Regions from separate parts of the Thalassospira permensis NBRC 106175 genome, predicted to be linked through region 1. Evidence: predicted binding sites of a transcription regulator. Region 1 holds the regulator's gene; the other holds the start of a gene.
What was found. Region 1 encodes PhoB, which activates phosphate uptake and scavenging genes when phosphate is short. Its sites were predicted from a motif close to TNTCATAAAACTGTCA; they were not measured.
Positions count from the first base shown of each region.

Region 2: a site for PhoB is predicted at 2,683-2,698, ahead of SMB34_RS01200 (bifunctional 2',3'-cyclic-nucleotide 2'-phosphodiesterase/3'-nucleotidase). Genes of this name have one in related genera too.

Region 1 is NZ_AUNC01000001.1:113,645-118,914, reverse strand. It holds gene SMB34_RS00425 (cation:proton antiporter domain-containing protein) at 1-1,006, shown strand, start outside; gene phoB (phosphate regulon transcriptional regulator PhoB) at 1,069-1,764, opposite strand; gene phoU (phosphate signaling complex protein PhoU) at 1,782-2,504, opposite strand; gene pstB (phosphate ABC transporter ATP-binding protein PstB) at 2,526-3,329, opposite strand; gene pstA (phosphate ABC transporter permease PstA) at 3,331-4,680, opposite strand; gene pstC (phosphate ABC transporter permease subunit PstC) at 4,673-5,270, opposite strand, start outside.
Region 2 is NZ_AUNC01000001.1:286,136-291,405, reverse strand. It holds gene SMB34_RS01205 (GcrA family cell cycle regulator) at 98-538, shown strand; gene SMB34_RS01200 (bifunctional 2',3'-cyclic-nucleotide 2'-phosphodiesterase/3'-nucleotidase) at 635-2,617, opposite strand; gene SMB34_RS01195 (MFS transporter) at 2,787-4,073, opposite strand; gene SMB34_RS01190 (AraC family transcriptional regulator) at 4,212-5,003, shown strand; gene SMB34_RS01185 (GFA family protein) at 5,018-5,270, shown strand, end outside.

The DNA of each region.
Region 1 (5,270 bases):
CGAATTCCGCCATCAGATCGAAGCCGACATTTCGCCATTTCGCGGTGTTTTCCTGTCGCTGTTCTTCATGTCTGTGGGAATGTCGGTCAATGCCAATGTGGTCATCGGTCAGGCCGGAACGATCATTTTGTGGCTGATCGGGCTTCTGGTCATAAAGGCAGCGGTTCTTTTCGGATTGTCCCTGCTGATCGGCTTTAACCGTGCATCTTCAATCCGGGTCGCCATGAGCCTGGCCGCCGGTGGTGAATTCGCCTTCGTCATGCTTGCACTGGCATCGCAGAACGGGGCGGTTCCGATTGACATCGCCGTGATGCTGATCCCGGTGGTTGCGATTTCGATGGGTCTGACGCCGACTTTGATTTCGCTCGGCCATCGCATCGAACAGAAGCTTCATCCCAAGGAAACCGATCAGCTAAGCGAGATTTCGGATGAAACCGACGGCATTCAGAAACATGTTCTGGTAATTGGTTGCGGGCGCGTCGGCCGGGTTCTGGCCCGTCTGCTGCGCACCAAGGAAATCCCGTTTATCGTTCTGGAATCCGATGCCCAACAGGTTTCGCGTGGCCGAGCCGAAGGTCTGCCGGTTTATTTTGCCGATGGGTCCCGACCGGAAACATTTCGTGCCGCCCATACCGAACAGGCCCATATTGCCGCCGTTGCCATGGGCAACCCGCACGCAACCGAAAAGACCGTCGCCTTGCTGCGACAGCATTATCCACATCTGAAAATCTTTGCCCGTGCCCAGGACATCACCCATATCGGTCCGCTGTCACGCAGTGGTGCCGATGCGGCCATCCCCGAGGTACTTGAAACCGGTTTACGCCTGTCCGATCACGTTCTGGCGGCCTGCGATATCCCGCAGGAAGATATCGATCTCGAAATAGCCAAGTTCCGGCGTGCCGATATGCTGCTGATGAACGAACTTGCCCCGCGCACCGCGCGCCAAAAAACCGAAGACCAGGCACAAAAAACTGCCAAACCGGCAAAATCCAGGAAAAGCACCTGAAACACAAAGACCCCCATCACAAGAATGGGGGTCTTTCGTTTCGTCTTCCGGAATAACCGCAATCAGGCGGCTTCGACATCCAGTGCATAACCCGCGGCACGAACCGTGCGGATTACATCGCGCGTTCCCTTGACGTCATTCAATGCCTTGCGCAGACGACGAATGTGAACATCAACCGTGCGGGTTTCGACATAGATATTCGGCCCCCAAACCGCATTCAGAAGCTGCTCGCGCGAGAAAACCCGCCCCGGATGTTCCAGGAAATAACGCAGCAGACGGAATTCGGTCGGGCCAAGATGGATAGCCTTGCCGTTACGACTGACACGATGGGCGGCCAGATCCATTTCGATATCGGAATAGATCAACTGCCCTTGTGGTTGCGCCGGACCGGATCGACGCAGAAGTGCGCGAATACGCGCCAGCAATTCACCAATCGCAAACGGCTTGGTCACATAATCATCGGCCCCGGTATCAAGGCCGCGGATGCGGTCGCCTTCTTCGCCACGCGCCGTAACCATGATCACCGGCAAATCGCGGCTTTCAGGCTTCCGGCGGATCTGGCGGCAAACCTCGATCCCTGACATCACCGGCAGCATCCAGTCCAGAAGGACCAGATCGACATGGGTTTCGGCCAGAATTTTCAACGCTTCGTCACCGTCCCCGGCTTCGACAACCTGCATCCCCTCGCGTTCGAGGTTGTAGCGCAACATGGTTACGATTGCAGCTTCGTCCTCGACGATAAGAACCGTTGGGTCCATCTTCCTATGCTCCAGTGTCACTCATTCGGTTCTACGACGGCAAAGTTCGCCGCGTCATTTTTTGGCCGAGTATCCATCGGCAGGTCTTCGCCCTTGATCCGGTAATAGATCGTTTCGGCAATGTTGGTCGCATGATCGCCAATACGTTCGATATTCTTGGCGATAAACAGCAGATGGGTCGATGCCGTGATGTTACGCGGATCTTCCATCATATAGGTCAGCAGTTCACGGAACAGGGAATTGTACATATCGTCAACTTCCTGATCGCGCGCCCAGACACGCTGGGCCTTTTCCGCATCACCCTCGATATAGGCATCCAGAACGTCCTTGATGATTTCCTGGCACAGCTTGGCCATGTTCGGGATCACCTGAACCGGGCGGATCGGCGGCACCTGGTTAAGAACCTGCGCACGCTTGGCGATGTTTTTCGCCAGATCACCTATACGTTCCAGATCGTTGGACAGTTTAAGCGCGGTCACCACCTGCCGCAGGTCATCTGCCATCGGCTGACGCAGGGCCAGAAGACGTACGGCAAAATCCTGCACTTCCTGTTCCAGCGTATCGATACGGTGATCGGAAAGAATGACCTTCTCGGCCAGTTCCGAATCCCGTTTAACGATCGCACGAATGGCGGAAATCAGCTGACTTTCGGCAAGCCCGCCCATCTGCGAAATGATGTTGTTAAGACGGGTCAGTTCTTCGTCAAACGAACTGACGATATGATGTTTCTCATCGACCATCGAAAATACTCCTGCCCGGACTTAACCGAAGCGACCCGTAATGTATCCCTTGGTGCGCTCGTCCTTGGGATTGGTGAAAATCTGATCGGTTTCGCCCACTTCGACCAGCTTGCCGAGATGGAAAAACGCCGTGCGCTGCGACACGCGGGCGGCCTGCTGCATGGAGTGCGTCACGATCACAATGGTGTAGTTCGAACGAAGCTCGTCGATCAGTTCCTCGACCTTTGCGGTTGCAATCGGGTCAAGTGCCGAACACGGTTCATCCATCAGGATGACTTCGGGGCTGACGGCAACCGCACGTGCAATGCAAAGACGCTGCTGCTGCCCACCAGAAAGACCGGTTGCCGGTTCCGGCAGACGGTCTTTGACTTCTTTCAGTAGACCCGCCCGTTCAAGCGAGGTCATGACGATTTCATCGAGCTCGTCGCGCGAATTCACCAGACCGTGAATACGCGGGCCATAGGCCACGTTGTCATAAATCGACTTCGGGAACGGGTTCGGTTTCTGGAACACCATGCCAATGCGCGCGCGCAACTGAACAACGTCGATTGCCTTGTCATAGATATCACGGTCATCAAGCGTTACCTTGCCCTTGATCGTGACACCGTCAATCGTGTCATTCATGCGGTTCATGCACCGCAGGAAGGTTGATTTGCCGCAGCCCGACGGGCCGATAAGTGCTGTGACCTGGCGTTCGACAATGTCAAGATTGACATCAAAAAGCGCCTGGTTGTCGCCGTAGAAAAGATTGAGGTCACGGGCCGTCATTTTCGGGCTAGTGACTGACGGCTCTGCCGTCATTGCGCTTTGAGTTACAACAGCCATTTTACCACTTCCGTTCAAATTTCTTGCGCAGATACACGGCCAATCCGTTCATCAGGATCAGGAAGCCCAGCAAGACCATGATGGCCGCCGAAGTCTTCTCGACAAAGGCACGTTCCGGACTATCCGCCCACAGATAAATCTGCACCGGCAGAACTGTCGCCGGATCAAGTGCCCCGCCTGGGATATCAACAATAAACGCCACCATACCGATCATCAGAAGCGGTGCGGTTTCCCCAAGAGCCTGCGCCATGCCGATGATGGTCCCGGTCAGAATACCGGGCATCGCCAGCGGCAACACGTGATGGGTCACCGTCTGAACCGGCGACGCCCCAAGACCAAGGGCAGCCTGCCGGATCGACGGCGGCACTGCCTTGATCGCCGCACGTGATGCGATGATGATGGTCGGCAATGTCATGAGGGCCAACGTCAGACCACCAACAACCGGGGCCGACCGCGGCAGATGCATGACATTAAGGTAAACCTCAAGCCCAAGAAGACCGAACACGATCGACGGCACAGCCGCAAGGTTGTTGATGTTGACTTCGACAATCGCCGTGAACCGGTTTCGCGGTGCAAATTCTTCCAGATAGATCGCTGCCAGAACACCAATCGGAAACGACAGTATCAATGTCACAACCAGTGTATAGAACGACCCGACCGCAGCGCCCCAGATCCCGGCCAATTCCGGTTCGCGGGAATCACCATTGGTAAAGAACCGCGTATGGAACTGCTTTTCGACCGATCCTTGAGAGACCAGTGTATTATACCAACCAATTTCCTGATCGTTCAGGCGACGGTCGCCTTCGTCTGTGTTTGCACTGATATAACCTTTGTTGAGCATATCAAAGTCGTCACCGGAAATCAGCCAGACCTTCCGGGTCTGTCCGATCAGAGACGGATTTTCAAGCACCCTCTCGCGCAGATCATAAGATGCCCCGCCCGAAACAATGTCATAGAGATCACGCCGTTCGCTACGTCCGCTCACTTCCGGGAACTGTTTGCTCAGTGCATCCCTGATCAGACCATCAAAATTGGCCCGGCCAATAATTGCCGGATCACCTGTTCCGTCCGGATCAATCTTGGCCGGGTCGAAAAAGATTTCCATCTGAACATAGGTCTGGAAAAAGGCACTATAACCTTTCGAAATGATCGAATAGCCAAGCACAACCAGCGCCATAAGGGCGATGGCAATTGCGCTTAAGCCGTAAATCTTGAACCTGCGTTCCGCTGCGTAACGTTTTTTAATGTTACGTGCCAATTTCGGGCTGTCCCAGTCAACCGGCGTGTGCAGATTGCCAGAGATCACTTTTGCGGCGGCTCTGTCTTCCATAAGCGATGCCATATCAGTCATATTTCTCGCGATACTTCTGAACAACCTTAAGGGCAAACACGTTCAGACCCAAGGTGATAAGGAAAAGAAGCAGACCCAGTGCAAATGCCGACAGGGTTTTGGCACTGTCAAATTCCTGGTCACCGACCAGAAGTGTTACGATCTGCACGGTAACAGTGGTCACGGCCTGCAACGGGTTTACCGTCATGTTGGCGGCAAGTCCGGCAGCCATCACAACGATCATGGTTTCCCCAATCGCACGCGACACCGCCAGCAATACCGCACCAACAATACCGGGCAGGGCTGCGGGGAAAATAACATGCCGAATGGTTTCAGACCTTGTTGCACCAAGGCCATATGATCCGTCGCGCAACGACTTCGGCACCTGTGACATGACATCATCAGACAGCGATGACACGAACGGAATGATCATGACCCCCATGACCAGACCCGCAGCCAGCGCACTTTCGGAACTGACATCAAGTCCAAGCACAGCACCATTGTCGCGCAAGAACGGAGCAACTGTCAGGGCAGCAAAGAAGCCGTAAACAACCGTCGGGACACCCGCCAGGATTTCAAGCGCAGGTTTGGCAACGGCCCGAAATTTCGGC
Region 2 (5,270 bases), 170 kb from region 1:
TAGCGGATACGTCTGTATCCCTGTTTGACTTCGGACAATAAGCACCTGCCTATGGATTTTCCACCGGGCAGACAAAGAAACACGGAATATACTCGAAATGAGCTGGACGCCGGAAAAGATTGAACTGCTGACCTCGCTCTGGAATCAGGGCTGGACCACAGCACGCATCGGTGAAGAACTGGGCGTTGGCAAAAACGCCGTCGTTGGCAAGGCACACCGCCTTGGCCTGCCCAAGCGCCCCTCCCCGATCCAGCGCCGCGCCGAAGAGAGCGAGCCGAAAAAGGCACCGACCCCGAAAGTGCAGAGCAAAGGCATCAGCATCTTTGATCTCGGTGCCGGTATGTGCCGCTGGCCGTTCGGTGATCCGGGCGATGAAGACTTCCATTTCTGCGGCAAGAAATCTGTGCCGAGCAAACCTTACTGCGACGAACATTGCGCAGCCGCCTATCTGAACGGCAAAAACCCGCGCGAAGACGGCCCGCGGAACGTTCCGGGTCGCCCGAATGCGCCGCATATGTCGCACGGTCCCAAAAAGTAACAGTCTGGCTGTCGCGGACCTTCACGGTCATCGCGCACGCCCAATTAAAAAGCCGCCCTCTTCCGATGGGCGGCTTTTTCTGTTTCGGGTCCAGTCCTATTTCGACTGAAGGACATATTGGGCAAAGCCGTTTTCGTCCTCGCCGACAAAGCTGATATTGTCGGGTGCGTTCATTGCCGAGGATGCCTTGGGACTGGTGACAAACGTCACCTTGGATGCCTCCCCGATGGGGGCCAGGCTCCAGTTGCCGTCGGCCTTCGGATCGATTTCCTTTTCCTCAAGGATATAGTTCGCCAGAACCGTACGGTTTTCATCGGGTGCTTCGATGATGACGGTTGATCCATCAAGTCCCGGGAAATTGCCGCCGCCGCCAGCACGGTAATTGTTGGTTGCAACCACGAATTTCTGATCGTCGGCAACCGGCTTGTCATCATAGGTCAGATTGATGATGCGGTGTGCATCCTTGTTTACCACCTCGCCCGATGCGTTGTATCGGGCCGGTTGGGTTACATCGATCTGGTAATTGACCCCATCAATGACGTCAAAGTTATAGGTCGGGAATGTCTCGTTGATCAGCGGCTGATCTTCCCGGCTGTTCGGGTCAATCTGATTGAACTGTACGGCCGACATTTCCAACCATTCACGGACCTGCGCACCATCAAGCAGTACTGCCCGCAATGTATTGGGATAGATATAAAGATCGGCAACGTTCTTTAATGCGATCTTGCCTTCGGGGATGTCGGTGAAATATTCCGGGCCGCCACGGCCACCGGCCTTGAACGGTGCACCCGCCGACAGGATCGGCATCCCGTCATATTCCGATCCCTTCAGGATACGTTCCAGATACCATTTCTGGGCATTGGTCACGATCTGGATCGACGGATCATCAGCCACCAGTGCAAAGAAACTGTTGATCGGGGCGACCGTCGTACCGACACCTTCGCGCATATAGGCAATGGTTGCCTCGTGCTCTTCTTTAACCGCCTCTATCACTTCCGGGTCGGCATCGACCAGCGGTGTGATATCACGGCCTTCGCGGTGATAAATCGGACGTGCTTCCGAAAAGCTGTCGGTCACCTTCCATTCCCCGGCATCATTGACCGAAAGTGTCAGGTCAATCACGCCAAGGTGGCTGCCCCAGAAGCCCGGCATAACGGCGGCCACACCATTGATCGTGCCTTTGGCAAGGTCGACACCGTCTATATTTGCATAGGCATCGGACGGGAACACCGTATGGGCATGGCCAAACAGGATGGCATCAATGCCGTCAACCTGGCTCAGATAATAAGTGGCGTTTTCTTCCATACCTTCACGTGCCAGTGTCGACAGGCCCGAATGCGGCACCGCAATCACGATGTCCGCGCCCTTTTCGCGCATTTCCGGCACGTATTTTCTGGCCATTTCGACAATGTCCTTGGTCACGACATTGCCTTCCAGATTGGCCTTGTCCCACTGCATGATCTGCGGCGGGACAAACCCGATCACGCCGACCTTGGCCTTGTGCTTTTTGCCGTCGCCATTGGTAAATTCACGATCAAGGATCACATAGGGCTGAAAATACGGTTTGTCATTTTCGGCATCATTATCGCCGTCATCGGCAAACACATTGGCACTGACATAGGGGAATTTGGCCCCCGAAAGACTTTTGCCCAGGAAATCGAGACCATAGTTGAATTCATGATTGCCGATATTGGCCGCGTCATAACCCAAAAGGTTCATCGCCTTGTAAACCGGATGCACCTCGCCCTCTTTCAGGCCGTGGCGCTTTGCCATGTAATCGCCAAGCGGGTTGCCCTGGATCAGGTCACCATTATCGATCAGGACGACGTTTTCGGCCTCACCGCGCGCGTTTTTCAACAGGGTCGCGACCTTGGCCAGACCGACCGTATCTGACGAACTGTCGCGATAATAATCGTAATTGACCAGATGCGTGTGGATATCGGTGGTTTCCAGAATGCGCAACGATACGGCGCTGTCGGCCAATGCCGTGCCGCTGGCAAGTGCGACCGTCAGCGACAAGACTGATCCCGCAACTGCACGACCAAAAAATGCACGACCGGCCAGACGAAAATATGACATGTGAAAGGGTCCCTGTTGAAGCGATGCTCGTGCCTGACATTATGATTGTTCGTTTGGTCAGGATTTGAAGATTTTGCGAAAATAGCAAGGCAAACACAAATGAAAACGCCCGCAAGATGATCGCGGGCGTTTGGCATATTGAAATTCTGCACCAGTTAAGGCGGCTTTTCTATTCTGCCGGGCGCAGCATCGGTTGATCGGACTTGTATCCCATAACCACCTCGTTCCCCGGCTCCGGGTCATCGGGCACATTCAGCGCCAGGACCAGTGACACCAGCGCCATCGCAGCCCCCGCCAAAAACACCGCTGACGGCGAAATCAGCCACAACAACCCGAACGCCACCGGGATGAACACTGCGGCAATATGGTTGATGGTAAAGCTGACACCCGCCGTGGATGAAATGTCGGCCGGATCGGCGATTTTCTGGAAATAGGTTTTGATCGCAATCGCCATCGCAAAGAACAGATGATCGATGACATAAAGCGCCCCGGCCAGCTTGTCGCTTTCGACAAAGGCATAAGACACAAATACAATGAACAACCCTATATATTCAAATGTCAGAGCCTTCCGTTCGCCCCACTTGCCGATCAGCTTCCCGATTTTGGGGGCCATCACCATATTGATCGCATGGTTCAGAAGGAACAGAAGCGTAATGGTGGCGGCGTCATAACCAAACTTCTCGACCATCAGGAACCCGGCAAACACGGTGAAAATCTGGCGGCGTGCCCCGCTCATGAAGGTCAGGGCGTAATAAAGCCAGTACCGTTTACGCAGGATCAGTTTCTTGGTCTGCGGGTGGGCATCGGCAAATTTCGGGAACGCCATCCAGGCAAACAGCGCGGCAATAATCGTCAAGGCCCCGCCAAACAGATAGACATAGCGATATTCGACATCGAGAAGTTCCAACATCGCCCAGACAATGCCAAACATCACCAGCGACGATAACGACTTCGCCGAAAGCTGCCGGCCCATCACCATCGCGGTGCGGTCCTTTTTCACCCATTGCAACGACAATGCCTGCTGCATGGTTTCAAAATAATGGAACCCGATCGACATCAGGACCGTGGTGCAATAAAGCCCGACAACGGTGGGGAAATAGCCCGAAATCGCCACCCCAATCCCCAACACCAGCAGCGAAATCAGGGCAAAGGTCTGTTCGCGCAGGATGATGAGGACGAAAATCGCGGTGAAGGCCATAAAGCCCGGAATTTCGCGCAACGACTGCAAAATCCCGATCTCGCGACCGGTAAAATCGGCCATCTCGACCGAAAAGTTGTTTAACAACGCCATCCAGGTCGAAAACGACAACGGCATCGCAGCCGCCATGAAAATCAGCAGCACTTCCGGGTTGCGCCATCCCTTATGCGCAACCGCCCCACCCGACAGATCGGGATTGCCCGGCACCTCGATGGGGGCGGCATGGGTGCTTGTTTCCGGTGGTAAATCCTTGGACATGATGTTTCCCCGCACGGAACCGGTGGCAATCGGGGCACGTGCATTTATCTGTTTGGTTGGAAGGATTTCAAACTAGCGTTGCGGCACACGTCTGTCTTGCGATAATCTGCCATCATATAGCGCAAACAGGACATTCTTATGGATGGATCACGGGATATCTCGAAATATCCGCAACATTCCCGTCCCCGGCCAGACCGCCTGCCGCGTCCGGTTTATGTCCGCATGAGCGACCTTCCCGCCGGTTACAGCATCGGCGCGCACAGTCACGACTGGCATCAACTGATTTTCGCCATCGAAGGCACCATGACCGTCACCACCAAAGCTGGTATCTGGGTCGTCCCGCCCCAGCGCGCGGTCTGGGTGCCGCCGGGCGTTGAACATGCCGTCAGTCACGCCACCTTCACCCGTGCGCGCCATATCTATATCGATAAAAATGCCCCGGTCGATTTGCCGGATCGCTGCACGGTGCTGGATGTAAGCCCGCTTCTGCGTGAACTGATCCGGGCCGCAACCGAAATCCCGATTGAATATGACGAAGCCGGGGCCGAGGGACGGCTGATCCGCGTGCTGCTTGATCAGCTTAAACCGCCCAGAGACGATAACCTGCATCTGCCCGCCCCCAAGGACCCGCGCCTGGCGCGCATCTGCGAACAGTTGCAGGCCAATCCGTCTGATAACCGAACCCTTGATAACTGGTCGCGCGATTGCGGTGCATCGTCACGCACGCTGGCCCGCCTGTTTCAACGCGAAACCGGCATGCCGTTTCGCGACTGGCGGCAAAAGCTGCGCCTGCTTTACGCGCTTGAAAAACTGGCCCATCATCGACCGGTCACCGAGGTTGCCCTTGATCTCGGTTATGAAAACACCTCGGCCTTTATCGCGATGTTTCGCAAGGCCACCGGCAAAACGCCGGGTGGGTATTTCCGGTAACGCAGGAGGATGAAATGAGCGAGAAATCATACAATGGCGGCTGCCAGTGCGGTGCGGTGCGTTATCGTGTCGACAAGCTTGATCTGGATAAATCGATCACCTGCAATTGTTCACGCTGCCAGAAACTCGGATCGGTTCTGGCATTTACCCCGCGCGATAATTTCGTGCTGAAATCCGGCGGGCAGAACCTGACCGAATATCTTTTCAACGATAAAAAGATCAGTCACCAGTTCTGCAAAACCTGCGGCATCCAAAGCTTTGCCTATG